Regions from separate parts of the Neobacillus sp. S1227 genome, predicted to be linked through region 3. Evidence: a T-box and tRNA genes for the amino acid it is inferred to sense, from the RefSeq annotation. Region 3 holds a T-box; the other regions hold tRNA genes.
The links. The T-box of region 3 lies ahead of proS (proline--tRNA ligase). A T-box ahead of a tRNA ligase gene usually reads a tRNA of that ligase, here a tRNA-Pro.
Positions count from the first base shown of each region.

Region 1: it encodes a tRNA-Pro, which carries the amino acid that the T-box ahead of proS (proline--tRNA ligase) is inferred to sense. The anticodon was not compared.
Region 2: it encodes a tRNA-Pro, which carries the amino acid that the T-box ahead of proS (proline--tRNA ligase) is inferred to sense. The anticodon was not compared.

Region 1 is NZ_AP038276.1:84,939-97,514, forward strand. It holds gene dusB (tRNA dihydrouridine synthase DusB) at 1-923, shown strand, start outside; gene lysS (lysine--tRNA ligase) at 1,103-2,599, shown strand; rRNA gene ACZ5AE_RS00440 (16S ribosomal RNA) at 2,951-4,500, shown strand; rRNA gene ACZ5AE_RS00445 (23S ribosomal RNA) at 4,818-7,753, shown strand; rRNA gene rrf (5S ribosomal RNA) at 7,991-8,107, shown strand; tRNA gene ACZ5AE_RS00455 (tRNA-Val) at 8,118-8,193, shown strand; tRNA gene ACZ5AE_RS00460 (tRNA-Thr) at 8,203-8,278, shown strand; tRNA gene ACZ5AE_RS00465 (tRNA-Lys) at 8,380-8,455, shown strand; tRNA gene ACZ5AE_RS00470 (tRNA-Leu) at 8,465-8,549, shown strand; tRNA gene ACZ5AE_RS00475 (tRNA-Gly) at 8,560-8,634, shown strand; tRNA gene ACZ5AE_RS00480 (tRNA-Leu) at 8,640-8,728, shown strand; tRNA gene ACZ5AE_RS00485 (tRNA-Arg) at 8,742-8,818, shown strand; tRNA gene ACZ5AE_RS00490 (tRNA-Pro) at 8,834-8,910, shown strand; tRNA gene ACZ5AE_RS00495 (tRNA-Ala) at 8,918-8,993, shown strand; rRNA gene ACZ5AE_RS00500 (16S ribosomal RNA) at 9,173-10,722, shown strand; rRNA gene ACZ5AE_RS00505 (23S ribosomal RNA) at 11,040-12,576, shown strand, end outside.
Region 2 is NZ_AP038276.1:240,901-247,349, forward strand. It holds gene ACZ5AE_RS01305 (Tex family protein) at 5-2,179, shown strand; gene cmpA (cortex morphogenetic protein CmpA) at 2,271-2,381, opposite strand; gene ACZ5AE_RS01315 (SprT family protein) at 2,476-2,952, shown strand; tRNA gene ACZ5AE_RS01320 (tRNA-Asn) at 3,072-3,146, shown strand; tRNA gene ACZ5AE_RS01325 (tRNA-Ser) at 3,151-3,241, shown strand; tRNA gene ACZ5AE_RS01330 (tRNA-Glu) at 3,254-3,325, shown strand; tRNA gene ACZ5AE_RS01335 (tRNA-Gln) at 3,389-3,463, shown strand; tRNA gene ACZ5AE_RS01340 (tRNA-Leu) at 3,470-3,554, shown strand; tRNA gene ACZ5AE_RS01345 (tRNA-Leu) at 3,618-3,703, shown strand; tRNA gene ACZ5AE_RS01350 (tRNA-Arg) at 3,763-3,836, shown strand; tRNA gene ACZ5AE_RS01355 (tRNA-Pro) at 3,859-3,935, shown strand; tRNA gene ACZ5AE_RS01360 (tRNA-Gly) at 3,950-4,023, shown strand; rRNA gene ACZ5AE_RS01365 (16S ribosomal RNA) at 4,137-5,686, shown strand; rRNA gene ACZ5AE_RS01370 (23S ribosomal RNA) at 5,889-6,449, shown strand, end outside.
Region 3 is NZ_AP038276.1:2,314,631-2,327,206, reverse strand. It holds gene ACZ5AE_RS11835 (SGNH/GDSL hydrolase family protein) at 1-91, opposite strand, end outside; gene ACZ5AE_RS11830 (DegV family protein) at 320-1,168, shown strand; gene hmpA (NO-inducible flavohemoprotein) at 1,292-2,557, opposite strand; gene ACZ5AE_RS11820 (YdcF family protein) at 2,781-3,377, shown strand; gene ACZ5AE_RS11815 (GNAT family N-acetyltransferase) at 3,399-3,959, opposite strand; gene proS (proline--tRNA ligase) at 4,023-5,453, opposite strand; T-box leader at 5,548-5,762, opposite strand; gene ACZ5AE_RS11805 (hypothetical protein) at 5,933-6,070, shown strand; gene ACZ5AE_RS11800 (hypothetical protein) at 6,173-6,373, shown strand; gene ACZ5AE_RS11795 (MarR family winged helix-turn-helix transcriptional regulator) at 6,508-6,969, shown strand; gene ACZ5AE_RS11790 (MMPL family transporter) at 6,973-10,110, shown strand; partial or broken gene ACZ5AE_RS11785 (alanine:cation symporter family protein) at 10,120-10,248, shown strand; gene ACZ5AE_RS11780 (TerD family protein) at 10,432-11,985, shown strand; gene selB (selenocysteine-specific translation elongation factor) at 12,032-12,576, opposite strand, start outside.

The sequences.
Region 1 (12,576 bases), 2.2 Mb from region 3:
GCCTTACGGTAAAAGAGTTTGGTGCAGGTTTGGTCTGTGCTGAAATGGTTAGCGACAAGGGAATTGTTTTTAAAAATGAAAAAACAATGAATATGCTTTATATCGATGAGCGGGAAAAACCATTAAGTCTGCAAATTTTTGGCGGCGAAAAAGAAACGCTTGTCGAGGCAGCAAGATTCGTTGATAAAAATACGAATGCTGACATAATCGATATTAATATGGGCTGCCCTGTTCCGAAAATCACAAAATGTGATGCTGGAGCGAAATGGCTGCTTGATCCAAATAAAATCTATGAAATGGTTTCGGCTGTGGTAGATGCTGTTGATAAGCCTGTTACAGTTAAAATGCGGATGGGCTGGGATGAAGATCATATCTTTGCGGTAAAAAACGCGCAAATGGTTGAAAGGGCAGGTGGGAAAGCTGTTGCTCTGCACGGCAGGACGCGCGTTCAAATGTACGAAGGAAAAGCCAATTGGGACATTATCCGTGAAGTAAAGCAGTCAGTAAATATTCCTGTCATCGGCAACGGTGATGTTCAAACACCACAGGATGCCAAAAGAATGCTGGATCAAACAGGTGTTGACGGTGTCATGATTGGGCGGGCTGCACTAGGGAACCCTTGGATGATTTATCGAACGGTTCAATATTTAGAAACCGGGAAATTAATGGGCGAACCGTCTGTTCGTGAAAAAATTGATGTCTGCATCCTTCACCTCGATAGATTGATTGCGTTAAAAAATGAGAATATCGCAGTCCGTGAAATGCGCAAGCATGCTGCCTGGTATTTAAAAGGTATCCGAGGCAATGGCAAGGCGCGCAATGCCGTAAATGAGTGCGATACACGCGAACAGCTCGTTTCCTTATTAAACGAATTAGTAGTAGATGCTGAGGCAGAAGAACAAAGCCAGGCAATAGTAGGCTGAATTTGACATAAATTGTGCTATTTTCTATAATTATTTTGTTTGATGTTAAGACTGCCAGTGGGTTACTGGCAGTTTTTATTGTATTCTATCTTTTTAGATGTCTGAATTGTTCAGTTTGTGTAAAATAATAAAGTATGCAGATGCGCGAATTTCACATGCATTTTACATAAAAAAGTTTAATGGAGTTGATAGTTGTGAGTGAAGAATTAAATGACCAATTAAAGGTCAGACGTGAAAAAATGCATTCGATGCGGGAAAAAGGGCTGGATCCCTTTGGTAAGCGTTTTGATCGTACACATAACAGTCAAGAGTTAATCAGTCAATATGGCGAACTTGATAAAGAGGAATTGGAAACTCAAAATGTGACAGTTGCCATTGCCGGGAGAATTATGACGAAACGCGGCAAAGGGAAAGCGGGATTCGCCCATATCCAGGATTTAACTGGTCAAATCCAAATATACGTACGCCAGGACGCAGTTGGCGAAGAGGCATATGAAACGTTTGATTCAGCTGACTTAGGCGATATTGTCGCCGTTCATGGAACTTTATTTAAAACGAAGGTTGGCGAGTTATCTGTTAAAGTTGATAACTTTGTATTCTTAACAAAAGCACTCCGTCCGCTGCCGGATAAATTCCATGGCTTAAAGGACGTTGAACAGCGCTACCGTCAGCGTTACTTAGATTTAATCATGAGCCAGGAAAGCAAAGAAACCTTTATTACACGCAGCAAAATCATTCAATCAATGCGCCGTTATTTAGATGACCATGGTTATTTAGAGGTTGAAACACCTATGATGCATGCCATCGCAGGCGGAGCATCTGCAAGACCATTTATCACACATCACAATGCACTTGATATGCCGCTGTTCATGAGGATTGCGATTGAGCTGCATTTGAAGCGTTTGATTGTCGGAGGTCTTGAAAAGGTTTATGAAATCGGTCGGGTATTCCGTAACGAAGGTGTTTCTACACGTCATAATCCTGAGTTTACGATGATTGAATTATATGAGGCTTATGCTGACTATCGTGATATTATGAGTTTGACAGAAAACCTCATCGCTCATATTGCACAGGAAGTATTAGGTACAACAACAGTACGGTACGGAGAATATGAAGTAGACCTCAAGCCGGAGTGGAAAAGACTCCACATGGTTGATGCCATCAAAGAATACACTGGTGTGGATTTCTGGAAAGAGACAAGCGTTGAAGAAGCTCGTCAGCTTGCAAAGGAACATGGTGTAGAAATTACTGAGCATATGCTGTATGGTCATATCGTTAATGAATTTTTTGAGCAAAAAGTAGAAGAAAAATTGATACAGCCTACATTCATTTATGGACATCCGGTTGAAATTTCTCCGCTTGCAAAGAAAAATGACGAGGATCCGCGGTTTACCGACCGTTTTGAGCTGTTTATAGTCGCTCGTGAGCATGCTAATGCTTTCACAGAGTTAAACGACCCGATTGATCAGCGTGAGCGTTTTGAAGCCCAGTTAAAAGAGCGCGAGCAGGGTAATGATGAAGCGCACGAGATGGATGAAGATTTCGTAGAGGCATTGGAATATGGAATGCCTCCAACGGGCGGGCTGGGAATCGGTATTGACCGTTTAGTAATGTTATTGACCAACTCACCATCAATTCGTGATGTTCTGTTATTCCCGCTAATGCGTCATAAGTAAATTGTTATGGAAAAGTGCTGTTAAAACGGCACTTTTTCTTTTATTTATGATTAAATAGAATGAATATTAAAACTTGTATTTCGGTTTAAAAAAACTAATAAAAACTATTGCACGAAATTATTATTGGTGGTATATTTATATCTGTTGTTGCGAGACAGTAAGTCTTCGACAAAAGAATTCAAAAAAGTTGTTGACATTAAGTTGATAACTTGGTATGATTAAAAAGTCGCTTTTAGGCGGCAGGTTAAATAGTTCTTTGAAAACTAAACAAACAAAAACGTCAACAAACAATAATATTCGTTTCGAATGAAACGAAGCCAACGTAACATTTTTGAGCTAATCGACTCAACTTTATTGGAGAGTTTGATCCTGGCTCAGGACGAACGCTGGCGGCGTGCCTAATACATGCAAGTCGAGCGAATCACTGGGAGCTTGCTCCCGGTGATTAGCGGCGGACGGGTGAGTAACACGTGGGCAACCTGCCTGTAAGACTGGGATAACTTCGGGAAACCGGAGCTAATACCGGATAATTTCTTCCCTCGCATGAGGGAAGGTTGAAAGTCGGTTTCGGCTGACACTTACAGATGGGCCCGCGGCGCATTAGCTAGTTGGTGAGGTAACGGCTCACCAAGGCGACGATGCGTAGCCGACCTGAGAGGGTGATCGGCCACACTGGGACTGAGACACGGCCCAGACTCCTACGGGAGGCAGCAGTAGGGAATCTTCCACAATGGACGAAAGTCTGATGGAGCAACGCCGCGTGAGCGATGAAGGCCTTCGGGTCGTAAAGCTCTGTTGTCAGGGAAGAACAAGTATCGGAGTAACTGCCGGTACCTTGACGGTACCTGACCAGAAAGCCACGGCTAACTACGTGCCAGCAGCCGCGGTAATACGTAGGTGGCAAGCGTTGTCCGGAATTATTGGGCGTAAAGCGCGCGCAGGCGGTCCTTTAAGTCTGATGTGAAAGCCCACGGCTCAACCGTGGAGGGTCATTGGAAACTGGGGGACTTGAGTGCAGAAGAGGAAAGCGGAATTCCACGTGTAGCGGTGAAATGCGTAGAGATGTGGAGGAACACCAGTGGCGAAGGCGGCTTTCTGGTCTGTAACTGACGCTGAGGCGCGAAAGCGTGGGGAGCAAACAGGATTAGATACCCTGGTAGTCCACGCCGTAAACGATGAGTGCTAAGTGTTAGAGGGTTTCCGCCCTTTAGTGCTGCAGCTAACGCATTAAGCACTCCGCCTGGGGAGTACGGCCGCAAGGCTGAAACTCAAAGGAATTGACGGGGGCCCGCACAAGCGGTGGAGCATGTGGTTTAATTCGAAGCAACGCGAAGAACCTTACCAGGTCTTGACATCCTCTGACACTCCTAGAGATAGGAATTTCCCCTTCGGGGGACAGAGTGACAGGTGGTGCATGGTTGTCGTCAGCTCGTGTCGTGAGATGTTGGGTTAAGTCCCGCAACGAGCGCAACCCTTGATCTTAGTTGCCAGCATTCAGTTGGGCACTCTAAGGTGACTGCCGGTGACAAACCGGAGGAAGGTGGGGATGACGTCAAATCATCATGCCCCTTATGACCTGGGCTACACACGTGCTACAATGGATGGTACAAAGGGCAGCGAAGCCGCGAGGTGGAGCCAATCCCATAAAACCATTCTCAGTTCGGATTGCAGGCTGCAACTCGCCTGCATGAAGCCGGAATCGCTAGTAATCGCGGATCAGCATGCCGCGGTGAATACGTTCCCGGGCCTTGTACACACCGCCCGTCACACCACGAGAGTTTGTAACACCCGAAGTCGGTGGGGTAACCGTAAGGAGCCAGCCGCCTAAGGTGGGACAGATGATTGGGGTGAAGTCGTAACAAGGTAGCCGTATCGGAAGGTGCGGCTGGATCACCTCCTTTCTAAGGATATAAGCTGGACCTGTGAGCCAGACAATACATGTTTGTTTGATTGTTTCTTGTTTGTTTAGTTTTGAGGGAATTATCTCTCAAAACTTAATTTTTTGCTCCTGTGCCACAGTAGTTCGAAGAAGTAATCTTCAGCTCGTCGCAAGGCTGCAAGAAGTAACGCTCTGATGTTTAATCATGATGTGATTGAAGTCAGTAGCCTTGTTCCTTGAAAACTAGATAATCGTAAAAGAAGAAGTAACCAAGTAAGAACCGAGTAATCGCCATTTTAGTTTTTCTCTCTTATTTTTAAGAGTAAGTAAAACCTTTTAGGTTAAGTTAGAAAGGGCGCACGGTGAATGCCTTGGCACTAGGAGCCGATAAAGGACGGGACTAACACCGATATGCTTCGGGGAGCTGTAAGTAAGCGCTGATCCGGAGATTTCCGAATGGGGAAACCCACTGTTCGTAATGGAGCAGTATCTTTACCTGAATACATAGGGTATTGATGGCAGACCCGGGGAACTGAAACATCTAAGTACCCGGAGGAAGAGAAAGCAAACGCGATTCCCTGAGTAGCGGCGAGCGAAACGGGAACAGCCCAAACCGAAAGGCTTGCCTTTCGGGGTTGTAGGACACTCAACATGGAGTTACAAAGGAACGGGGTAGATGAAGCGGTCTGGAAAGGCCGGCCATAGAAGGTAAAAGCCCTGTAGTCGAAACTTCGTTCCCTCCTGAGTGGATCCTGAGTACGGCCGGACACGTGAAATCCGGTCGGAAGCAGGGAGGACCATCTCCCAAGGCTAAATACTCCCTAGTGACCGATAGTGAACCAGTACCGTGAGGGAAAGGTGAAAAGCACCCCGGAAGGGGAGTGAAAGAGAACCTGAAACCGTGTGCCTACAAGTAGTCAGAGCCCGTTCATGGGTGATGGCGTGCCTTTTGTAGAATGAACCGGCGAGTTACGATTGCATGCGAGGTTAAGTTGAAGAGACGGAGCCGCAGCGAAAGCGAGTCTGAATAGGGCGAAATAGTATGTAGTCGTAGACCCGAAACCAGGTGATCTACCCATGTCCAGGGTGAAGTCCAGGTAACACTGGATGGAGGCCCGAACCCACGCACGTTGAAAAGTGCGGGGATGAGGTGTGGGTAGCGGAGAAATTCCAATCGAACTTGGAGATAGCTGGTTCTCTCCGAAATAGCTTTAGGGCTAGCCTCACGTAGTTAGAGTCTTGGAGGTAGAGCACTGTTTGGACTAGGGGCCCTCATCGGGTTACCGAATTCAGACAAACTCCGAATGCCAATGACTTATCCGTGGGAGTCAGACTGCGAGTGATAAGATCCGTAGTCAAAAGGGAAACAGCCCAGACCACCAGCTAAGGTCCCAAAGTATACGTTAAGTGGAAAAGGATGTGGAGTTGCTTAGACAACCAGGATGTTGGCTTAGAAGCAGCCACCATTTAAAGAGTGCGTAATAGCTCACTGGTCGAGTGACTCTGCGCCGAAAATGTACCGGGGCTAAACGTATCACCGAAGCTGTGGGTGGACACCTTGTGGTGTCCGCGGTAGGAGAGCGTTCTAAGGGCGTTGAAGCTGGACCGTAAGGACTGGTGGAGCGCTTAGAAGTGAGAATGCCGGTATGAGTAGCGAAAGATGAGTGAGAATCTCATCCACCGTATGCCTAAGGTTTCCTGAGGAAGGCTCGTCCGCTCAGGGTTAGTCGGGACCTAAGCCGAGGCCGAAAGGCGTAGGCGATGGACAACAGGTTGATATTCCTGTACCACCTCTTTATCGTTTGAGTGATGGGGGGACGCAGGAGGATAGGGTAAGCGCACTGCTGGATATGTGCGTGTAAGCAGTTAGGCTGAGAAGTAGGAAAATCCGCTTCTCATCAGGCTGAGCTGTGATGCCGAGGGAAATATAGTACCGAAGTTCCTGATTCCACACTGCCAAGAAAAGCCTCTAGCGAGATGAATGGTGCCCGTACCGCAAACCGACACAGGTAGGCGAGGAGAGAATCCTAAGGTGAGCGAGAGAACTCTCGTTAAGGAACTCGGCAAAATGACCCCGTAACTTCGGGAGAAGGGGTGCTTTTTGGGGTGAATAGCCCCGAAGAGCCGCAGTGAATAGGCCCAGGCGACTGTTTAGCAAAAACACAGGTCTCTGCAAAGCCGCAAGGCGAAGTATAGGGGCTGACGCCTGCCCGGTGCTGGAAGGTTAAGAGGAGGGGTTAGCTCACGCGAAGCTCTGAATCGAAGCCCCAGTAAACGGCGGCCGTAACTATAACGGTCCTAAGGTAGCGAAATTCCTTGTCGGGTAAGTTCCGACCCGCACGAAAGGCGTAACGATCTGGGCACTGTCTCAACGAGAGACTCGGTGAAATTATAGTACCTGTGAAGATGCAGGTTACCCGCGACAGGACGGAAAGACCCCATGGAGCTTTACTGTAGCCTGATATTGAATTTTGGTACAGCTTGTACAGGATAGGTAGGAGCCTGAGAAACCGGAGCGCCAGCTTCGGTGGAGGCGTCGGTGGGATACTACCCTGGCTGTATTGAAATTCTAACCCGCACCCCTAAATCGGGGTGGGAGACAGTGTCAGGTGGGCAGTTTGACTGGGGCGGTCGCCTCCTAAAATGTAACGGAGGCGCCCAAAGGTTCCCTCAGAATGGTTGGAAATCATTCGCAGAGTGTAAAGGCACAAGGGAGCTTGACTGCGAGACCTACAAGTCGAGCAGGGACGAAAGTCGGGCTTAGTGATCCGGTGGTTCCGCATGGAAGGGCCATCGCTCAACGGATAAAAGCTACCCTGGGGATAACAGGCTTATCTCCCCCAAGAGTCCACATCGACGGGGAGGTTTGGCACCTCGATGTCGGCTCATCGCATCCTGGGGCTGTAGTCGGTCCCAAGGGTTGGGCTGTTCGCCCATTAAAGCGGTACGCGAGCTGGGTTCAGAACGTCGTGAGACAGTTCGGTCCCTATCCGTCGTGGGCGCAGGAAATTTGAGAGGAGCTGTCCTTAGTACGAGAGGACCGGGATGGACGCACCGCTGGTGTACCAGTTGTCTTGCCAAAGGCATCGCTGGGTAGCTATGTGCGGGCGGGATAAGTGCTGAAAGCATCTAAGCATGAAGCCCCCCTCGAGATGAGATTTCCCATAGCGTCAAGCTAGTAAGATCCCTGAAAGATGATCAGGTTGATAGGTCAGAGGTGGAAGCGCGGTGACGTGTGGAGCTGACTGATACTAATCGATCGAGGACTTAACCAAATCGAAAAGCGGAAGCGGCCGGTTAGCAACGTATGGCCTGGAGGGCTTTGACTGAGATAAAGGAAACACGATGAGCGCAAGCGAATCGATGTTGACTTATCGTAGGGAAAAGACCGAAGGACACTAGTTGCTGGACGCTGGAGCTAGACAATGAACAATGTAATTTGGCGAACTCGTTCTTATTTACTTCTTCTGCATTATCTAGTTTTGAGGGAATGAAACCTCTAACTCAATAGGTCCGGTAGCAATGGCGAGAAGGTCACACCCGTTCCCATCCCGAACACGGAAGTTAAGCTTCTCAGCGCCGATGGTAGTTGGGGCGAAAGCCCCTGTGAGAGTAGGACGCTGCCGGGCCATCATATATGGAGGATTAGCTCAGCTGGGAGAGCATCTGCCTTACAAGCAGAGGGTCGGCGGTTCGATCCCGTCATCCTCCACCATATTATTATGCCGGCTTAGCTCAATTGGTAGAGCAACTGACTTGTAATCAGTAGGTTGAGGGTTCAAGTCCTTTAGCCGGCACCACGCTTCTTATCTCCTTGAGTTACATCAGCGGAGGCGTGCGCGAAATCCCGAAGGGATTTTAAGCAGAATAACTATGTTTTTTTGGAGAAACTAATTATTTCGAGCCATTAGCTCAGTTGGTAGAGCATCTGACTTTTAATCAGAGGGTCGAAGGTTCGAGTCCTTCATGGCTCACCATTTTAATATGCGGGTGTGGCGGAATTGGCAGACGCACCAGACTTAGGATCTGGCGCCGCAAGGCGTGGGGGTTCGACTCCCTTCACCCGCACCATTTAAGTTTCGCGGAAGTAGTTCAGTGGTAGAACACCACCTTGCCAAGGTGGGGGTCGCGGGTTCGAATCCCGTCTTCCGCTCCATATTTGCCGGGGTGGCGGAACTGGCAGACGCACAGGACTTAAAATCCTGCGGTAGGTGACTACCGTACCGGTTCGATTCCGGTCCTCGGCACCATTTATTAAATAATGCGCCCGTAGCTCAATTGGATAGAGCGTCTGACTACGGATCAGAAGGTTATGGGTTCGACTCCTGTCGGGCGCGCCATCAAATTTAATAGTTCGGGAAATAGCTCAGCTTGGTAGAGCACTTGGTTTGGGACCAAGGGGTCGCAGGTTCGAATCCTGTTTTCCCGACCATTTCTACGGGGCCTTAGCTCAGCTGGGAGAGCGCCTGCTTTGCACGCAGGAGGTCAGCGGTTCGATCCCGCTAGGCTCCACCAATTATTTTAAATAATATATTGACATTGTTATTTTATCTTGTTAATATATAAAAGTCGCCTCTGAGCGTCAGGTTAAATAGTTCTTTGAAAACTAAACAAACAAAAACGTCAACAAACAATAATATTCGTTTCGAATGAAACGAAGCCAACGTAACATTTTTGAGCTAATCGACTCAACTTTATTGGAGAGTTTGATCCTGGCTCAGGACGAACGCTGGCGGCGTGCCTAATACATGCAAGTCGAGCGAATCACTGGGAGCTTGCTCCCGGTGATTAGCGGCGGACGGGTGAGTAACACGTGGGCAACCTGCCTGTAAGACTGGGATAACTTCGGGAAACCGGAGCTAATACCGGATAATTTCTTCCCTCGCATGAGGGAAGGTTGAAAGTCGGTTTCGGCTGACACTTACAGATGGGCCCGCGGCGCATTAGCTAGTTGGTGAGGTAACGGCTCACCAAGGCGACGATGCGTAGCCGACCTGAGAGGGTGATCGGCCACACTGGGACTGAGACACGGCCCAGACTCCTACGGGAGGCAGCAGTAGGGAATCTTCCACAATGGACGAAAGTCTGATGGAGCAACGCCGCGTGAGCGATGAAGGCCTTCGGGTCGTAAAGCTCTGTTGTCAGGGAAGAACAAGTATCGGAGTAACTGCCGGTACCTTGACGGTACCTGACCAGAAAGCCACGGCTAACTACGTGCCAGCAGCCGCGGTAATACGTAGGTGGCAAGCGTTGTCCGGAATTATTGGGCGTAAAGCGCGCGCAGGCGGTCCTTTAAGTCTGATGTGAAAGCCCACGGCTCAACCGTGGAGGGTCATTGGAAACTGGGGGACTTGAGTGCAGAAGAGGAAAGCGGAATTCCACGTGTAGCGGTGAAATGCGTAGAGATGTGGAGGAACACCAGTGGCGAAGGCGGCTTTCTGGTCTGTAACTGACGCTGAGGCGCGAAAGCGTGGGGAGCAAACAGGATTAGATACCCTGGTAGTCCACGCCGTAAACGATGAGTGCTAAGTGTTAGAGGGTTTCCGCCCTTTAGTGCTGCAGCTAACGCATTAAGCACTCCGCCTGGGGAGTACGGCCGCAAGGCTGAAACTCAAAGGAATTGACGGGGGCCCGCACAAGCGGTGGAGCATGTGGTTTAATTCGAAGCAACGCGAAGAACCTTACCAGGTCTTGACATCCTCTGACACTCCTAGAGATAGGAATTTCCCCTTCGGGGGACAGAGTGACAGGTGGTGCATGGTTGTCGTCAGCTCGTGTCGTGAGATGTTGGGTTAAGTCCCGCAACGAGCGCAACCCTTGATCTTAGTTGCCAGCATTCAGTTGGGCACTCTAAGGTGACTGCCGGTGACAAACCGGAGGAAGGTGGGGATGACGTCAAATCATCATGCCCCTTATGACCTGGGCTACACACGTGCTACAATGGATGGTACAAAGGGCAGCGAAGCCGCGAGGTGGAGCCAATCCCATAAAACCATTCTCAGTTCGGATTGCAGGCTGCAACTCGCCTGCATGAAGCCGGAATCGCTAGTAATCGCGGATCAGCATGCCGCGGTGAATACGTTCCCGGGCCTTGTACACACCGCCCGTCACACCACGAGAGTTTGTAACACCCGAAGTCGGTGGGGTAACCGTAAGGAGCCAGCCGCCTAAGGTGGGACAGATGATTGGGGTGAAGTCGTAACAAGGTAGCCGTATCGGAAGGTGCGGCTGGATCACCTCCTTTCTAAGGATATAAGCTGGACCTGTGAGCCAGACAATACATGTTTGTTTGATTGTTTCTTGTTTGTTTAGTTTTGAGGGAATTATCTCTCAAAACTTAATTTTTTGCTCCTGCGCCACAGTAGTTCGAAGAAGTAATCTTCAGCTCGTCGCAAGGCTGCAAGAAGTAACGCTCTGATGTTTAATCATGATGTGATTGAAGTCAGTAGCCTTGTTCCTTGAAAACTAGATAATCGTAAAAGAAGAAGTAACCAAGTAAGAACCGAGTAATCGCCATTTTAGTTTTTCTCTCTTATTTTTAAGAGTAAGTAAAACCTTTTAGGTTAAGTTAGAAAGGGCGCACGGTGAATGCCTTGGCACTAGGAGCCGATAAAGGACGGGACTAACACCGATATGCTTCGGGGAGCTGTAAGTAAGCGCTGATCCGGAGATTTCCGAATGGGGAAACCCACTGTTCGTAATGGAGCAGTATCTTTACCTGAATACATAGGGTATTGATGGCAGACCCGGGGAACTGAAACATCTAAGTACCCGGAGGAAGAGAAAGCAAACGCGATTCCCTGAGTAGCGGCGAGCGAAACGGGAACAGCCCAAACCGAAAGGCTTGCCTTTCGGGGTTGTAGGACACTCAACATGGAGTTACAAAGGAACGGGGTAGATGAAGCGGTCTGGAAAGGCCGGCCATAGAAGGTAAAAGCCCTGTAGTCGAAACTTCGTTCCCTCCTGAGTGGATCCTGAGTACGGCCGGACACGTGAAATCCGGTCGGAAGCAGGGAGGACCATCTCCCAAGGCTAAATACTCCCTAGTGACCGATAGTGAACCAGTACCGTGAGGGAAAGGTGAAAAGCACCCCGGAAGGGGAGTGAAAGAGAACCTGAAACCGTGTGCCTACAAGTAGTCAGAGCCCGTTCATGGGTGATGGCGTGCCTTTTGTAGAATGAACCGGCGAGTTACGATTGCATGCGAGGTTAAGTTGAAGAGACGGAGCCGCAGCGAAAGCGAGTCTGAATAGGGCGAAATAGTATGTAGTCGTAGACCCGAAACCAGGTGATCTACCCATGTCCAGGGTGAAGTCCAGGTAACACTGGATGGAGGCCCGAACCCACGCACGTTGAAAAGTGCGGGGATGAGGTGTGGGTAGCGGAGAAATTCCAATCGAACTTGGAGATAGCTGGTTCTCTCCGAAATAGCTTTAGGGCTAGCCTCACGTAGTTAGAGTCTTGGAGGTAGAGCACTGTTTGGACTAGGGGCCCTCATCGGGTTACCGAATTCAGACAAACTCCGAATGCCAATGACTTATCCGTGGGAGTCAGACTGCGAGTGATAAGATCCGTAGTCAAAAGGGAAACAGCCCAGACCACCAGCTAAGGTCCCAAAGTATACGTTAAGTGGAAAAGGATGTGGAGTTGCTTAGACAACCAGGATGTTGGCTTAGAAGCAGCCACCATTTAAAGAGTGCGTAATAGCTCACTGGTCGAGTGACTCTGCGCCGAAAATGTACCGGGGCTAAACGTATCACCGAAGCTGTGGGTGGACACCTTGTGGTGTCCGCGGTAGGAGAGCGTTCTAAGGGCGTTGAAGCTGGACCGTAAGGACTGGTGGAGCGCTTAGAAGTGAGAATGCCGGTATGAGTAGCGAAAGATGAGTGAGAATCTCATCCACCGTATGCCTAAGGTTTCCTGAGGAAGGCTCGTCCGCTCAGGGTTAGTCGGGACCTAAGCCGAGGCCGAAAGGCGTAGGCGATGGACAACAGGTTGATATTCCTGTACCACCTCTTTATCGTTTGAGTGATGGGGGGACGCAGGAGGATAGGGTAAGCGCACTGCTGGATATGTGCGTGTAAGCAGTTAGGCTGAG
Region 2 (6,449 bases), 2.1 Mb from region 3:
TTAAGTGACCGAAACAGTAATAAAAGACGATCAGCTGTTAGGAAAAATTTCAGCTGAATTGGCAATCAGCCATAAACAAGTGAAAAATGTCATTTCCTTGCTGAATGAAGGAAATACAGTCCCATTCATCGCTCGCTATCGTAAAGAAATGACCGGTGCCCTAGATGAGGTGCAAATTCGAAATATTTTAGATCGCTGGCAATACATACAAAACCTCGAGCAAAGAAAAGAAGAAGTTCTCCGGATCATTGCGGAACAAGGAAAGCTGACCGAGGAACTCCAAAAAAGCATCGTAAAGGCTGAAAAGCTCCAAGAGGTGGAAGACCTATACCGTCCCTATAAACAAAAGAGACGAACCAAGGCTACAATAGCTAAAGAAAAAGGCTTAGAGCCGCTTGCGGAATGGCTGCTGACATTCCCAAAAGAAAGTGTTGAAGAAAAGGCGAAGGAATTTTTATCAGAAGAAAAAGAAGTTCTTACAATTGAAGAGGCGCTAGCCGGCGCAAAGGATATTGTTGCGGAAATGGTGTCTGACGATGCGGAGGGCCGAAAATGGATCCGCCGGGAAACCTTTAAATCCGGTGCGGTTGTCTCTGTTGTAAAGGAAGCGGAAAAGGACGAGAAAAACGTATACGAAATGTACTACGAATATGAAGAGCCTGTAAATAAAATTGTTCCTCACCGTATCCTTGCCTTAAACCGCGGTGAAAAAGAAGACATTCTAAGAGTGTATATCAAAATTAACCCAGATATTATCATCTCGTATTTGTCCAGAAAATGGGTTAAAAAGGAGCACTCACCGGCAGCTTCATTTGTATTGGAAGCAATCGAAGACGGCTATAAAAGATTAATCCAGCCATCAATTGAGCGAGAAATCCGCAGTGAGTTGACAGAAAAGGGGGAGACCCAAGCTATTCATATATTCTCAGAGAATTTGAGAAACCTTCTCCTCCAGCCGCCTTTAAAGGGAAAAATCGTTTTAGGTGTAGACCCTGCCTATCGGACAGGCTGTAAGCTGGCGGTTGTGGATGAAACCGGGAAGGTCTTAAAGATTGATGTCATTTACCCGCACCCGCCGAAGGCGAAACTTGAGGAAGCAAAAGACAAGTTTATTAAAATATTGCTGGACTATAAGGTTGAGATGGTTGCAATCGGAAACGGGACGGCTTCTAGAGAGACAGAGCAATTCGTAGCTGATATTTTAAAAGAAGTTGAGGGAGAAATCTTTTATCTAATTGTGAATGAAGCCGGGGCAAGTGTGTATTCTGCTTCCGATCTTGCAAGAGAGGAATTTCCGGACTTCCAGGTAGAAGAACGGAGTGCCGTGTCAATTGCCCGCCGTCTGCAGGACCCGCTTGCGGAATTGGTTAAAATAGATCCGAAATCAGTAGGTGTCGGCCAATACCAGCATGATGTATCGCAGAAACTTTTGTCCGAATCACTCCATTTCGTCGTGGAAACGGCAGTTAACCAGGTCGGCGTGAATGTGAATACTGCTTCATCTTCCTTACTTCAGTATGTCGCTGGCCTTAATAAAACAGCTGCCAATAATATTGTGAAAATGCGCGATGAGGAAGGGAAATTCACCAGCCGCTCGCAATTAAAAAAGGTTCCTCGCCTTGGTGCAAAGACCTATGAACAAGCGGTGGGCTTCCTGAGGGTATTAGATGGAAAACAGCCACTGGACCGGACCGGAATTCACCCGGAAAATTACAAAGAGGTAGAAAAACTACTTAAAAACCTTGGCTTTACAACGGCTCACCTAGGGTCTGAAGAGTTGAAATCTGCCTTGAACGGCCTTGATTTGAAGTCAGTTTCTGAAGAGTTGTCCATTGGTGAGTTAACATTGAAGGATATTGTTGACGCACTTGTAAGACCGGAACGTGATCCGCGTGACGACTTGCCGCGTCCGCTTTTGAAAAAAGATGTTCTAAAACTAGAAGACCTAAAATCCGGAATGGAGCTCCAAGGTACTGTTAGAAATGTTGTTGATTTCGGAGCTTTTGTAGATATTGGGGTTAAACAGGACGGGCTTGTTCATATTTCAAAACTAAGCAATCGATTCGTCAAACATCCGCTCGATATTGTTTCGGTAGGGGATGTAGTAACCGTCTGGGTAGATTCGGTTGATATGAAAAAAGGCCGGGTAGCCTTAACGATGCTTCCTCCAGCAAAATAATAAAAACTCGCTGATTGCGCGAGTCCGTTATGACGAAGAAAAAGGCATAGTTGAAATATATGTGTTAAAAAGCAAAAAGCGAAAACACTGCTTAGCAGTGTTTTTTTCTGTAAAAAAACCAGCATTGATTTAACAGCTTGATTTGATATCGATTTTTTTCATAAAATGCTCTTTTCATTTGGTTTTGAAACCAAGTAGGCATAAATCAAACCTCCCGAAAAGTTTCTCCACAAGGGTATATACAATATATGCTATAATAGGTTGTCACGTTCGCAAAGAAAGTGAGGGAACCTTAAATGAAGGATTTAGAGCTTCAATTGATGGTGGAAAAAATCTCATTGGAGTACTTTGGGAAGCCATTCAAACATAAGGCAACCTTTAATTCTCGGCTCAGATCAACTGGCGGCAGATACCTTTTGGGGACACATAATATCGAAATTAATAAAAAGTATTTGGAGCAGCTTGGCGAACAAGAATTAATTGGGATCATTAAACATGAGCTCGTTCACTATCATCTTCATCTTGAAGGTAAGGGATACAAGCATCGTGATTTAGATTTTAAAACACTCTTAAAAAAGGTGGGAGCACCAAGGTTTTGCAATCAGCTTCCGGATGCCCCAAAAAGAAAACGTAAAGCTAAAAAAATCCTTTTATATAAATGTACAAAGTGCAGTCTTCCATATCAGCGTAGAAGAAGCATAGATACAAGTCGCTATGTTTGTGGAAAGTGCAAAGGGAAATTAGAAAAGGTTAGAGAATATCTGTTGGAATGAAAGTTTGAAAAACCATTTATTTCTATGAAAGTTCGTATTGACTTTAGATAGAGACGTCATTATAATTTAAAGAGTCGATAGGGCAACACCTTATTAAACAACGTCATATTTGTTATTATTCCGCAGTAGCTCAGTGGTAGAGCTATCGGCTGTTAACCGATCGGTCGCAGGTTCGAATCCTGCCTGCGGAGCCATATTGGGGAAGTACTCAAGTGGCTGAAGAGGCGCCCCTGCTAAGGGTGTAGGTCGCGTAAGCGGCGCGAGGGTTCAAATCCCTCCTTCTCCGCCAGGTGAAAATATCGGCCCCTTGGTCAAGCGGTTAAGACACCGCCCTTTCACGGCGGTAACACGGGTTCGAATCCCGTAGGGGTCATCAGGAATGGGGAATGAATAAAGTCATTTCCTGTTTCTTTCTCTTTTAAAAAATAATATATATTGGGCTATAGCCAAGCGGTAAGGCAACGGACTTTGACTCCGTCATTCGTAGGTTCGAATCCTGCTAGCCCAGCCATTTTATGCGGGTGTGGCGGAATTGGCAGACGCACCAGACTTAGGATCTGGCGCCGCAAGGCGTGGGGGTTCGACTCCCTTCACCCGCACCAATAATTTCCTGTTGAAAAACTTCAGGAAACATGTTATGATTTTCTTTGTCACTAATTTAAAATGCGGTCGTGGCGGAATGGCAGACGCGCTAGGTTGAGGGCCTAGTGGTGGCAACACCGTGGAGGTTCAAGTCCTCTCGGCCGCACCAAAAAAACATGTTGACATCATAAATCGAATGTGTTAAGATATAAAAGTTGATTTAAAAGAGCGCCCGTAGCTCAATTGGATAGAGCGTCTGACTACGGATCAGAAGGTTATGGGTTCGACTCCTGTCGGGCGCGTTATAAAGTTCAACTCCAATATCGGGAAATAGCTCAGCTTGGTAGAGCACTTGGTTTGGGACCAAGGGGTCGCAGGTTCGAATCCTGTTTTCCCGACCATCATAATTTTATATGCGGGTGTAGTTTAGTGGTAAAACCACAGCCTTCCAAGCTGTTGTTGTGGGTTCGATTCCCATCACCCGCTCCACTTTAGAATGATAGTTCTTTGAAAACTAAACAAACAAAAACGTCAACAAACAATAATATTGGTTTCGAATGAAACAAAGCCAACGTAACATTTTTGAGCTAATCAACTCAACTTTATTGGAGAGTTTGATCCTGGCTCAGGACGAACGCTGGCGGCGTGCCTAATACATGCAAGTCGAGCGAATCAATAGGAGCTTGCTCCTGTTGATTAGCGGCGGACGGGTGAGTAACACGTGGGCAACCTGCCTGTAAGACTGGGATAACTTCGGGAAACCGGAGCTAATACCGGATAATTTCTTCCCTCGCATGAGGGAAGGTTGAAAGTCGGTTTCGGCTGACACTTACAGATGGGCCCGCGGCGCATTAGCTAGTTGGTGAGGTAACGGCTCACCAAGGCGACGATGCGTAGCCGACCTGAGAGGGTGATCGGCCACACTGGGACTGAGACACGGCCCAGACTCCTACGGGAGGCAGCAGTAGGGAATCTTCCACAATGGACGAAAGTCTGATGGAGCAACGCCGCGTGAGCGATGAAGGCCTTCGGGTCGTAAAGCTCTGTTGTCAGGGAAGAACAAGTATCGGAGTAACTGCCGGTACCTTGACGGTACCTGACCAGAAAGCCACGGCTAACTACGTGCCAGCAGCCGCGGTAATACGTAGGTGGCAAGCGTTGTCCGGAATTATTGGGCGTAAAGCGCGCGCAGGCGGTCCTTTAAGTCTGATGTGAAAGCCCACGGCTCAACCGTGGAGGGTCATTGGAAACTGGGGGACTTGAGTGCAGAAGAGGAAAGCGGAATTCCACGTGTAGCGGTGAAATGCGTAGAGATGTGGAGGAACACCAGTGGCGAAGGCGGCTTTCTGGTCTGTAACTGACGCTGAGGCGCGAAAGCGTGGGGAGCAAACAGGATTAGATACCCTGGTAGTCCACGCCGTAAACGATGAGTGCTAAGTGTTAGAGGGTTTCCGCCCTTTAGTGCTGCAGCTAACGCATTAAGCACTCCGCCTGGGGAGTACGGCCGCAAGGCTGAAACTCAAAGGAATTGACGGGGGCCCGCACAAGCGGTGGAGCATGTGGTTTAATTCGAAGCAACGCGAAGAACCTTACCAGGTCTTGACATCCTCTGACACTCCTAGAGATAGGAATTTCCCCTTCGGGGGACAGAGTGACAGGTGGTGCATGGTTGTCGTCAGCTCGTGTCGTGAGATGTTGGGTTAAGTCCCGCAACGAGCGCAACCCTTGATCTTAGTTGCCAGCATTCAGTTGGGCACTCTAAGGTGACTGCCGGTGACAAACCGGAGGAAGGTGGGGATGACGTCAAATCATCATGCCCCTTATGACCTGGGCTACACACGTGCTACAATGGATGGTACAAAGGGCAGCGAAGCCGCGAGGTGGAGCCAATCCCATAAAACCATTCTCAGTTCGGATTGCAGGCTGCAACTCGCCTGCATGAAGCCGGAATCGCTAGTAATCGCGGATCAGCATGCCGCGGTGAATACGTTCCCGGGCCTTGTACACACCGCCCGTCACACCACGAGAGTTTGTAACACCCGAAGTCGGTGGGGTAACCGTAAGGAGCCAGCCGCCTAAGGTGGGACAGATGATTGGGGTGAAGTCGTAACAAGGTAGCCGTATCGGAAGGTGCGGCTGGATCACCTCCTTTCTAAGGATATAAGCTGGACCTATGAGCCAGACAATACACGTTTGTTTGATTGTTTCTTGTTTGTTTAGTTTTGAGGGAATTATCTCTCAAAACTTTCGTTCTTTGAAAACTAGATAATCGTAAAAGAAGAAGTAACCAAGTAAGAACCGAGTAATCGCCATTTTAGTTTTTCTCTCTTATTTTTAAGAGTAAAAACCTTTTAGGTTAAGTTAGAAAGGGCGCACGGTGAATGCCTTGGCACTAGGAGCCGACGAAGGACGGGACTAACACCGATATGCTTCGGGGAGCTGTAAGTAAGCGCCGATCCGAAGATTTCCGAATGGGGAAACCCACTGTTCGTAATGGAGCAGTATCTTTACCTGAATACATAGGGTATTGATGGCAGACCCGGGGAACTGAAACATCTAAGTACCCGGAGGAAGAGAAAGCAAACGCGATTCCCTGAGTAGCGGCGAGCGAAACGGGAACAGCCCAAACCGAAAGGCTTGCCTTTCGGGGTTGTAGGACACTCAACATGGAGTTACAAAGGAACGGGGTAGATGAAGCGGTCTGGAAAGGCCGGCCATAGAAGGTAAAAGCCCTGTAGTCGAAACTTCGTTCCCTCCTGAGTGGATCCTGAGTACGGCCGGACACGTGAAATCCGGTCGGAAGCAGGGAGGACCATCTCCCAAGGCTAAATACTCCCTAGTGACCGATAGTGAACCAGTACCGTGAGGGAAAGGTGAAAAGCACCCCGGAAGGGGAGTGAAAGAGAACCTGAAAC
Region 3 (12,576 bases):
ATTCCCCAACTGCCCAGCCAAGTCCTGCCAGCCAGAGGAGACAAAGGAGGGCTGCCACGCCCGTTATCGCACGAATTGAATTCTTACCCAATTTGTTCATCCTTTCTGACCTTCTTCTATCTTTTAATTTAAACACTAATTGTTTGGGAAGCAAATTTGAATTGTGAATTTTAAGCGAAACTAAAAATATTTATTGACTCAATAATACGATTCTAGTATCTTTTATGTAGTTATGAAAACTACATGATTTGTTAATCTAAAATGTAAGCTATTACAAAAGTCAATACATCTATTGAAATACGCGGAAGGAAGAGGACTTATGAACAAGGCAAAGATCGCATGGATTACCGATACAACATCTTCTCTCTCTTTGGAATTTATCGAGAAAAATGACATACATGTTGTCCCGCTGCACGTTGTTATTAACGATGAATTTTACAAGGAAACGATTGATATTACTCAAGAGGAATTTTATGAACAAATGAAAAATGAGGATGGAAAATTTCAATCGTCCCAGCCGTCCATCAATGATTTCCTAGAGCTCTATGAAAGGTTGAAGGAGGAATATGATTTCGGGATTGCTATCCATGCATCAAGTGTTCTAACCGGTACCTATCAAACTTCCGTATTAGCCGCTAATATGGCTGGCTTTACACTTTACGCAATTGATTCTCTTACAGGTTCATATCCGCTTTCCTTTATTATTAATAGAGGGATTGAGCTTGTTGAACAGGGACTTGAAATTGAAGAGGTTGTAAACCAGTTAAATGCTTTGCGTGATCATACGCGCCTATTTTTAGTCCCTTCTAATCTCGATCAGCTGCACAAAAGCGGCCGCGTCTCAGGCGGACAAAAAATCCTAGCATCTCTTCTAAATATTAAGCCGATATTAGCCATCGAGGAAGGTACAGCAAAAATTAAAGATAAGGTCCGTTCCGATAAAAAAGCCTTTGCTTGGCTAATAAAAACATTAAAAGAAGATTTGGAAACAAAAAAGGTCCAAAAAGCGGCTATTCTTCACGCGAACGATTCAAAAAAGGCTTCAGAACTGGAGAAATTGCTCCATGAAACCTTTCCAAACCTGAAAACCGAGATAATGATGCTGATAACCGTTGCAGGAGTTCATACCGGGGTCGGGACGACAGGTCTTTCCTGGGTTTGTGAATAAATGAAAACTCGCCGATTGGCGAGTCCGATAGGACGAAGACAGAGACATAGTTGAATTTATACTTTCCTATTAGCAAAAAATAAAACCCGAATTTCCATTCTTGGGAATTCGGGTTTTTGTTTATTAAACTGTAACTAAGTCCTCAGAACGTTCGGCAATGGCTGAATCTTTTTCATTATTTTCTAAACTTCCCATTGGTCCAAAGAATTCAAAGTGGATTCTCTCTTCAGTTACCCCAAGTCCTTTTAAATAGCCATTAATGGCCTTCATGAATGGAACCGGTCCGCAGAAATAGAATTCAGCATCTTCGATTGCAACATTCTCTTGCAACCATTCACGTGTCACATAGCCTTCAACATCGAACCGGTTGTTTTGGCGATCATCTTCTGTTGGAGCATCGTAGAATATGCAGCTATTTACATTGTCAAGCTGTGCAAGTTCTTCAACTTCTTCCCTAAGCGCATGGACATTACCATTTGCAGCCGCATGGACGAAGGTTACCTTTCTTTCCGGCTGAAGTTCTACGACTGTCTTTAACATACTCATCATTGGCGTTAAACCTACACCGCCGCTAAGTAATACGACCGGATTCGTTTTTTCAGTATTTAACACAAAATCCCCTGCTGGCGCACTTACCTTTAAAATGTCTCCTTCTTTTACTTCATCATGAAGGTAATTAGATACGATTCCATCCGGATTTGGAGTACCAGCCTCGCGTTTCACGCTGATTCGATAGTAATCTTTTCCCGGAGCATCTGATAAGCTGTATTGACGGATATGGGTAAACTTTTCCCCTTCAATCTCTAGTAAAATACTAATATATTGACCTGGTTCAAAGCCGGCAATTTCTTTTTGGTCTTCAGGCTTTAAATAGAAGGAGGTAATGACATCACTTTCGACAACCTTGTGTTCAACGATAAAGTTGCGGAAACCGTCCCAGCCGCCTGTTTGATTAGCTGCTTGGTCATACATTTCTGCTTCCACACTGATGAAGGCACCAGCAATTACTTCATAAGCTTGAGCCCAGGCATCGATAATTTCATCAGTTGCTGCATCTCCTAAAACATCCTTGATGGCAAGTAACAAATGTTTTCCAACAATCGGATAATGCTCAGGTTTGATACCGAGGCTTCTATGCTTGTGGGCGATTTGTTTGACAACTGGAATAATGGCTTCAAGATTGTCAATATACATTGCTGCAGCATACACCGTTCCGGCAAGAGCTTTTTGCTGTCTTCCCTGTTTTTGGTTAGCATGATTGAAAATGTTCAATAATTCAGGATGGTTCCCGAACATAAGCTGATAAAAGCGGGTCGTAATTTTTTCACCGTGTTGTTCTAAAACTGGAACTGTTGATTTAATAATGTCAATTGTTTTTTGTTCTAACATCTTTATCACTCCTCTTTGTGTTTCCACTATATATGTAGTGAATTGTATATCCGTAATGAATTATATGATATAAATCATAGAGTGAAAGTGATGTAAATCACATTTTGCTATTTTTGAATAATTCAGACTATTACTTTAGTCCGCAAAATTTTCCAGCTAATTCATTTATAATGTAAAATAAAGATTATTAGTAAATTATTGAGGTGCAAAATTAATGGTAAGGATTCGAAAAAAAGTATTTTTATTGTTTTGGGTAATATTTGCGGCGGGGATCATTTATGCAGCCCTTTTACAATATAAGATTTCCTTAAATTATGGTGTAGTTCCATCTAAAAATGCTGATTACCTAATTGTTCTAGGCGCTAGAGTGAAAGGCACCGAACCATCGTTAACATTAGTAAGCCGAATAGATGCAGCTGCCAAATATTTAAAGAAAAACTCGAGGACGATAGCTATTGCTTCGGGAGGGCAAGGTCCCGGAGAGGATATATCTGAAGCAGAATGTATTAAAAGAGAACTGCAGAAACTTGGGATTAACGAATCTCGGATTGTTTTAGAAGCTAAATCAACTGATACATATGAAAATATACGTTTTTCAAAAAAGCTCATTCCGATATCTGCTAAAGATGGTGTTGTAGTAACGAATGACTTTCATCTCTATCGTGCCTTATCACTTGCAGCTGACGCAGACCTAAAGGTACAAGGGCTTCCTGCGGAAACACCGTTGATCGCTGTCCCAAAATCATATTTTCGTGAATATTTAGCGATTACAAAATATTATTTAGTAACATCCCTAGATAATATAAAAACTCGACTCTAGTGGTCGAGTATTTTTATTCCTTTATTTTATTTTTGCAAAAACACATGTATCTCTCGGTTCATTTCCATCAACAGAATTACTATCATTTTTTAAAATGCCTTCCAGGTCAAACCCCAGACGTTCAGGAATGGCCCTGCTTTTCACGTTTTGGGAATCACAGCGGATTTCAACCCGCTTGGCTTTTAATTCTTGAAAGGCAAAATTGGTAATCCTCTCAACTGCTTCCGTTATGTAACCTTTTCCACTATGCCGTGTATCAATCCAGTAGCCAATTTCAAATTTGGGAACATCCCAATTGATCCTATGCAATCCGGAAGATGCAATAAATTCACCGGTTTCTTTATGAAAAATATGCAATCGCAGATCTTCTCTAGCGAGGAATTTCGCATGCGCTTCACGCATGTTAGCCTCTACCTCTTCTGGAGATTGATCGCGGTGGGCCCAGGGCATCCACGGCTTCAGTTCGGTCAAAGAAGTCTGCATTGCCTCATACACCGCTTTCCCGTCACCCGGCATCGGCTTACGAATAACTAATCTTTCTGTGTAAAATTCTTCTGGGAAATCTAGTAAAATAGGTTTCATTATTATGCACCTCCAAAAAAATGGGCTCTTCCGTTTTGAAAGAGCCCCCCAAAAAGGTATTTATTAATATGCTTTTGCCCAGTAAACCATCTTATCTGCGTCTTTTCCGCAGCAAACGCATTTAGCTGATACTTTTTCCTGTTCGAATGGGATACAACGAGATGTAGCCCCGGTATCTTCTTTGATTTTTTCTTCGCAGTCCAACTCGCCGCACCACATAGCTTTGATAAAGCCTGGCTTTGCTTCTAAAGATTCTTTTAATTCAGCAAGTGTCGTGGCAACCGATGTTCTTTCTTCACGATGCTTCAATGCTTTGTTGTACAGGTTCGACTGAATCTCCTCAAGGAGCGCAGCAAGCTTCTCTTCTAATTGGTCCATAGAAACGACGATTTTTTCCAAAGTGTCGCGGCGTACCAAAACTACCTGCTTGTTTTCGATATCCTTTGGACCAACTTCCAAACGGACAGGGATACCTTTCATTTCATACTCATTGAACTTCCAGCCTGGCTTTTTATCACTGGCATCAATATCGACACGAGCCACTTTGCCAAGAGAATTTTTCAATTCATACGCAAAATCAAGCACGCCTTCTTTATGCTGCGCAATTGGAACAATCATTACTTGAGTTGGTGCAGCCTTTGGCGGAATGACAAGACCACGGTCATCGCCGTGAACCATAATTAGTGCACCGATAACCCTTGTTGTAAAGCCCCATGATGTTTGATGAACATATTGCAGTTTTCCATCTTTGTCAGTGTATTGGATTCCGAATGCTTCAGCAAAGCCTGTGCCAAAGTGATGGGAAGTCCCTGACTGAAGCGCCTTTCCATCATGCATCAAGCTTTCAACAGTAAAGGTGGCTTTTGCACCGGCGAACTTTTCTTTTTCAGTTTTTTGCCCTTTTACAACTGGAATAGCTAGGATCCCTTCAAGAACCTCAGCATACACATTTAACATTTTGATCGTTTCTTCCATCGCATCTTCGTCTGTTGCGTGTGCTGTGTGGCCTTCCTGCCATAAGAACTCCAATGTTCTTAAGAATGGGCGGGTTGTTTTCTCCCAACGGACAACGTTAGCCCATTGGTTATATAGTTTTGGTAAATCACGATAAGAATGGATGATATTTTTATAATGCTCGCAGAATAAAACCTCAGAAGTCGGGCGAACTACCAGTCTTTCAGCAAGTTCTTCAGAGCCTCCGTGAGTTACCCAGGCAACTTCAGGAGCAAACCCTTCAACGTGGTCCTTCTCCTTTTGCAGCAGGCTTTCCGGAATAAATAAAGGCATATACACATTTTCATGCCCCGTTTCTTTAATGCGGCGGTCCAGTTCATTTTTGATATTATCCCACAGGGCAAATCCGTATGGCCGAATAATCATCGAACCGCGAACGCTTGAATAATCGATTAAATCTGCTTTTGTGACAACATCTGTATACCACTGCGCGAAGTCCTCATCCATCGCAGTAATATCTTTTACAAATTCCTTAGCCATTTTGACACCTCATCATTTTCTAAAAAATATTTCCCGCTCCAGCGCCTGCTATAGACGCATTTAATTTTTTACATATAAAAAGGCCCTGATCCTAAAAAGGGACCAAGGCCTGGCGGTACCACCCTAAATTCATAAAGCGAATGCTTTATACTCTTTCCATGATAACGGATTTGATCCGCATGTATCTTCAATCCATCCGATACAGAACTCGGAGGCAGGTTCAAATGACCGTCTTAAGAAACCTCGCACCAATGGCTCCCTCTCTTGGTAAGACCTTTTCATTTTACTAATCCCCGTCATTGTTTCAGTTTATATTTTTGAAAAAATTATATATTTCCCATAGCTAAAAGTCAATTCCTTCAAAGGAATATTTTTCATCAGCAATAACCATTATCGCCATTTTTTAATTTTTGATACCTCTTTAATTGACGTTCCGAATCAGTTAAAATGCTATTAATAGCTAAATTGGGGTGGTTTGCATGAAACAGGAAAAAAAGGATGAACTCGTGCTCGATGAGGAGGAAAAAGAAGCATTGCTTGAATACATGAGAATGCAAAATGAAGCCCTGAAACGCATTTTTCATAATGCTGTAGATAAGGAAAAAGATGAAGAGTAAACCGAAGATAAGGATAAAAAAACAATTTTTAAAATCTAGCATTTTCCCCCCTTGCCCCGAATATCAATAGAGAAATGATAGATTTCTAAGGGGGGGCAGGATGTGATAAAGAAAGAACCGGGATTAAAAAGTGGTCCTACTACAAACAACAATAAAAATGATGTTAATGTTAATAATCATTTCAGTTTAACGATTAACTTTGGCGATTCATTAAATGTACTGGCATTGATTGCTGGCATATATCTAATTAGAAGAATCACGAAAAGAAAAAGACTACAAAAACATATAGAGAAATGGCCTTGATTGTTATATAATCAAGGTCTTTTTTTTTGCTCATTGTTCCTAATTGACACAATATTTACTTTGTTATATAGTTTAACAGGTGAATAATTCAATAGGTTAACTACTTTTTTATAAATTAATGGGGTGGAAGCAAAATGGATAACAACACAATTCAGGATTTAATTGACCGCTATGTAAACATTTCTTTTCAGGTACATAGAAAAGCGGAGGCCCTAATTAAAAATCAGCTTGGGAACGAATTAACCAATGACCAGCACTACATCTTAAGATATATCCAGAAGACAGGAGAATGTACCTCGACGGAATTGGCCGAAGCTTTTCAGGTCAATAAAAGTGCAATAACAGCTATTATCACTCGAATGACGGATAGAGGCTTAATACAACGAACTAGAGACGAAAAAGATCGGAGAGTGGTTTATTTAACACCAACCAAAGAAGGCGTCGAACTGTTTCAAAGTGCCCAAGAAAAAGTCCATCAATTAGTTGAATCTATCATTACACAGTTCGATGAAACCGAAATCACAAACTTTATTAACACGTATGAAAAACTAGCAAAAATATTGGATAACAAGAAACTGGAAGAACTGGGGGAATAACAAGTGAGAGCCATTATTAAAGGGAAATGGTTTATCTTAATCGCTTGGATAGCAGTCATCGCTGCGCTTTTTATAGCTGCGCCAAATATGGAAAATCTCGTTCGAGAGAAAGGGCAAATTTCCGTTCCTGAAGGCTACCCCTCCACCCTTGCCGAAAAAGTTCTCAAGGATGTTCAGTCTAGTGAAAATAAGGGTAATTCCTTGCAAACCGCTCTTGTCTTCCATAGTGAAAAAAAATTAACGAAGGACGACTTTGCAGAGGCTGAAAAAGCGATTAAAGAACTAGAAAAAAATAAAGAGACGCTTGGAATTACCGAAATCCTCACCCATTTCACACAAGAAGAACTGAAGGATCAGTTGGTTTCAAAGGACGGTAAAACAATTTTAGTCTCCATTAAAGTTACTTCGAATGATAGAGAAGCTAAAGAAATTGTCAAAGAATTAAATAAAGCAATGGATGATGTCAAACTTGATCATTACTATACCGGCAGCTGGGTGATTGGCGAGGACCTCATCACAAACTCCCAGGAAGGTCTGAAAAAAACCGAAGGTATTACGGTAGTTTTCATTTTAGCAGTGCTGCTGCTTGTCTTTAGATCAGCAGTGGCACCTATTATCCCTTTGATAACGGTAGGATTTAGCTATCTGACAGCGCAATCCATTGTAGCTATTTTAGTAGATAAGGTGAACTTTCCATTATCAACCTTTACCCAGATTTTCTTGGTTGCCGTTCTCTTCGGGATTGGAACGGATTATTGCATCCTGCTTTTAAGCCGCTTTAAAGAGGAATTATCAGTGGATGAAAATGTATCTGAGGCCATCATTAAAACATACAAAACAGCTGGAAAAACGGTCTTTTTTAGCGGAGCGGCCGTGTTAATCGGATTTGCTTCGATAGGTTTCTCCACCTTCCAGCTATACAAATCCGCCGCTGCGGTGGCAGTTGGAGTAGCGATATTATTAATTGCACTTATCACGGTGGTACCATTTTTCATGGCAGTCCTTGGGAAAAAATTGTTTTGGCCAGCTAAGGGGAAGATTGAACACGGCGATAGTAAGATATGGGGTGTAATGGGGAACTTTGCCTTGAAACGTCCATTGATTGCTTTTATTCTTGTTGCCATTATCGCATTACCTTTCCTATTTACGTATAAGGATCAATTATCATTTAATTCGCTTGAAGAAATCAGCGATGAATATCCATCTATTAAGGGGTACAATCTAATTGCAGATTCGTTCGGTCCTGGTGAATCCATGCCAACACAAATTGTCATTAAAAATGACGATAAAATGAACACCACTGAATATTTGTCTATTACCGAAAAAATCAGCCAGGAACTCAAAAAAGTCGATGATATCAAAACTGTCCGTTCAGTCACCAGCCCGACCGGCAAACTAATTGACGATTTCTATATTTCCAAACAGGCCGCAAGCCTTGAGGACGGCCTTGGCAAAGGAAATGAAGGAATTAAACAAATCAGCGGCGGACTCTCTGAAGCAAGTAGCCAGATGGCAGCTAATCAGCCAAAAATGGAGCAGGCAACAGCTGGTATCAGCCAATTAATCTCTGGCACGAATGAAATCAAAACGAATCTGGCAAAGGTTCAAAGCGGCCTTTCAGATATCGAAACAGGACTTAGGCAAGGTGCTTTAGGTTCAACACAAATTAAAGAAGGCTTAACCCAAATCAAAATTAATTCTCAAAAAGCTTTAGATGGAAGCAAACAATTGCTGGCGGGCTATCAACAAACAGAAGCTGGGCTGGGCACTCTATTAAGCAATTATCAAAAAACGGTCGCTGGGTTGGAATTACTAAGCAGCAGCCTTGACTTGAAAGCTAATTTTAATCAATTAGAAACAGATTTTTCAGATGTCAAGAATAGTCAAGACTATCAAACTATTAAGGCGGTAATTGAAGGCATTCCAGGTAATCCGGATGCCACTGGGGCTTATGCGGCAGCACAGCAGCTAACTGCAGGCTTGAATCAGCTTAACGCAGGCCTTAAAGAAGCACAAAACGGTCTTTATACGGCCAATAGCGAATTTGCAAAACTGATTGCAGGCCAAGAACAGTTAATCAAAGGTATGGAACAGCTCCTTCCGGGACTCGAGGCACTTGAGTCTGGTTTATATCAAATGGAAGACGGTCAGGGGCAAATTGTCGCAAATATGCCGAAATTTACTGACGGTCTGGGCGGCATCAATGATGGCCAGCAGGGACTTCTGTCCGGATTTGAAAATATTGGCAGCCAAATTAACCAGCTTTCTGACGGATTAAATCAAAGTTCCGATGGATTAAACCAAGTCTCTAATGGTCTGGTAAGTGCCCAAGATTATTTGACCGGCGTAGCCAAGCAGCAGCAAAATGGTTTTTATATCCCGCAGGATGTTTTAGACAGCAATGATTTTGCGAAAGTTCTGAATGCCTATATGTCAAAGGATCGCAAGGTCATGACGATGGATGTTGTCTTTAATAAGAACCCATACTCTAATGAGGCGATAAACAGAATACCAGTCATTAAAGATGCTGTAAAACGCGCAGTTAAAGGTACCAAGCTTGAAAATGCGAAGGTTGCTATTGGAGGTGTTTCAAGCATGCACCATGATCTGGATACTATTTCCAAAGGTGACTATTCCAGAACTGTTATCTTAATGCTTGCGGGAATCGGAATCATATTGATCATCCTGCTTCGTTCACTGATAATGCCAATTTACCTGATCGGTTCCTTAGTCTTAACCTACTATACTTCAATGTCAATCTCTGAATATATTTTTGTAAACTGGTTAGGTTACACAGGCATCAGCTGGGCTGTACCCTTCTTTGCCTTTGTTATTCTTGTTGCGCTTGGAATCGACTACAGTATTTTCTTAATGGATCGCTTTAACGAGTATCGTGATCTGCCAGTTGAAAAAGCCATTCTTGAATCAATGAAGAAGATGGGGACTGTCATCATTTCAGCAGCTGTCATTTTAGGTGGAACGTTTGCAGCGATGATGCCTTCCGGTGTTTTATCATTACTAGAAATTGCTACGATTCTATTAATTGGCCTTGCTTTATATGCTCTAGTGGTTCTTCCGCTGTTTGTACCAGTTATGGTACGCACCTTTGGAGAAGCCAACTGGTGGCCATTTAAAAAATAACTCCAACACCTAAGAGACTATGAATCACAGTTGAAGGATGGTAAGGACCCTGTCTTTGACCCTGTCAAACTCGGAATTCAAGACGCAGACTTCTGGGAAAAGGAATACAATCCACTTGAAAGTGAAAAGACAGGCTGATATTTAAGCTTATATCTTAAAGGACTAACTCTGATTAAATTCGGGTTAGTTCTTTTTATTTGATTTAATGAAACTTTTTTAGGACTAATTCGTAGAAACTGTTATATGTATTCAGTATGTTTCTCCCTATTCTTATATAAATTTATATGGGAAAGATTGTTAGAAAAATAAGGAGTGAAAAATATGGGTGTTACATTAAGCAAAGGTCAAAAAGTGGATTTAACAAAATCCCACCCCGGCCTTCAAAAAGTTGTTGTGGGTTTGGGTTGGAATATCAATCAAAACGGTTCGAATTTTGATTTGGATGCATCCGCTTTTCTATTGGGTCCATCAGGAAAAGTACAAAGCGATCAGGATTTTGTTTTTTACAATAATCCATCCGGAGGAAATGGAGCCATTATTTATAGCGGCGATAATCGAATTGGCTCCGGAGTTAAGGACGACGAACAAATACGAATTGATCTAAACCAGGTACCCGCTCACATTCATCGGATCGCCTTCACCATTACAATTCATGATGCCCAGGCGAAGCGACAAAATTTCGGACAAGTATCTGATTCCTATGTCCGAATATTTAATGAGCTAAACAATGAAGAATTATTGAGATTTAATCTAGGCAGGGATTTTACAGTTGAAACCGCTATTGTCGCAGCAGAAATATATCGTCATAACGGTGAATGGAAATTTAATGCCGTTGCCAGTGGATTTCAAGGCGGATTGGCTGCCCTTTGTGGAAATTTTGGGGTAACTGTTGATGATGCCCCTGTCAATTCGTCTTATTCTGCTCCGGTTCAACAGTCAAACCGCCAGCCTGGGAATTCATTTCAACCAAGCTCATCCAATCAGTTCATGGGAAATCCTTATCAAACCCAGAACAATAATTCCCATCAATCTCAGTCCTTTTTTCCGCAGAACGGGAGCCAAAATAATAATAATTATGATCCGTATCGCCAAAGTCAAAATCAATATGATCCATACCCGCAAAGCCAAAATACATCCCAGCAGCCGATCCATCTTCAGCCGGATTCTACACATCGACAACCTGCTTTTGGCTTTCCGTCTCAAACATTCCCTTCTTCAACAAGCCCGAGGTCTACATATGGGGGCGATGATATCGTTTGCCCACGTTGTCATTCTTCAAATGTACGTACCGGCAAAAAAGGGTTTGGTTTGGGCAAAGCGGCAATTGGCGGTTTAATTCTGGGTCCTGTCGGTTTGCTTGGCGGGTTTATTGGTCATAACCAATTAAAATTCACCTGCAATAGCTGTGGTAGTAATTGGTCCCCTTCTCAAACAGACTATGCAGAATGGGCAAACACACAAAAAAGACGAGCACAGGAATTATTTAGTCGATACAAGAGTCAGGATGTATTAGATGCCGTCGTTGCAGCTTGTGCATTGGTAGCCATAGCAGATGGTTATTTAGATGCTTCTGAGCGGCAAAAGATGGTCGATTTTGTTAATCAAAGCGAAGAGCTGCGGGTATTTGATACCACCAAAGTCATTCAAAGATTCAACTTTTTCGTCTCCAGGATTGAAAATGATCGAATGCTTGGCCGTGCCGAAGCATTCCGTGCGCTTGGGAAGATTCGCACAAAACCGGAAATTGCCCGCCTGGTCGCCCGCTACTGCATTGCCATCGGCTATGCTGATGGGAACTTTGACCATAATGAAAAGCAGATGGTCGTTGATATCTGCCACGAACTCGGTTTAAATCCAGCTGAGTTTTTATCTTAGGAATGAAAAAAGCCTCATGCAACTAATAAGCGGCAGAGGCTTTTTTCTATTTAACTTTCCAAACTCGTTTATTTTCAACTCGTTTTGTAAAATCTTTTGCATCTAATTTTTCCAAAAATGGAATCATGTATTTACGTGAAAGGTCAAGGACCTCTTTCGCTTCACCCACTTCAAATTCGAGACCCGTAGCGGTTTGAAGTTTATGAACGGCATCATTAAAAACATCTCCATGATAAGCAAACTGATCATCGAGCACCACAATCAACTCTTGGTCTTCTAGGAATCTTCGTAAATCCCCTTCAAGAGAATCCGGAATGCCTGCAGCCGATATATAGTCTTTTAAATTGCGAACTTTTAACTCATCCTTTTTCAATTCAGCGAGCAGATTTTCCGTCCGTTTTGCCCAGTTTTTTGGAACATGCGGTAAAAACTCAGCCAGCGAGACAAACTGTTCTCTCCGGTTAAAAACCTTTTTAGAGATCGCATTTTCTACTACATAATCAAGAAGAGATTTCGGGAATTTTTTTTGCATCGATTGGAGAATTTCAGCTTTATTGACACCCTGCTTCATTGGATTTAAATGATGAAAAT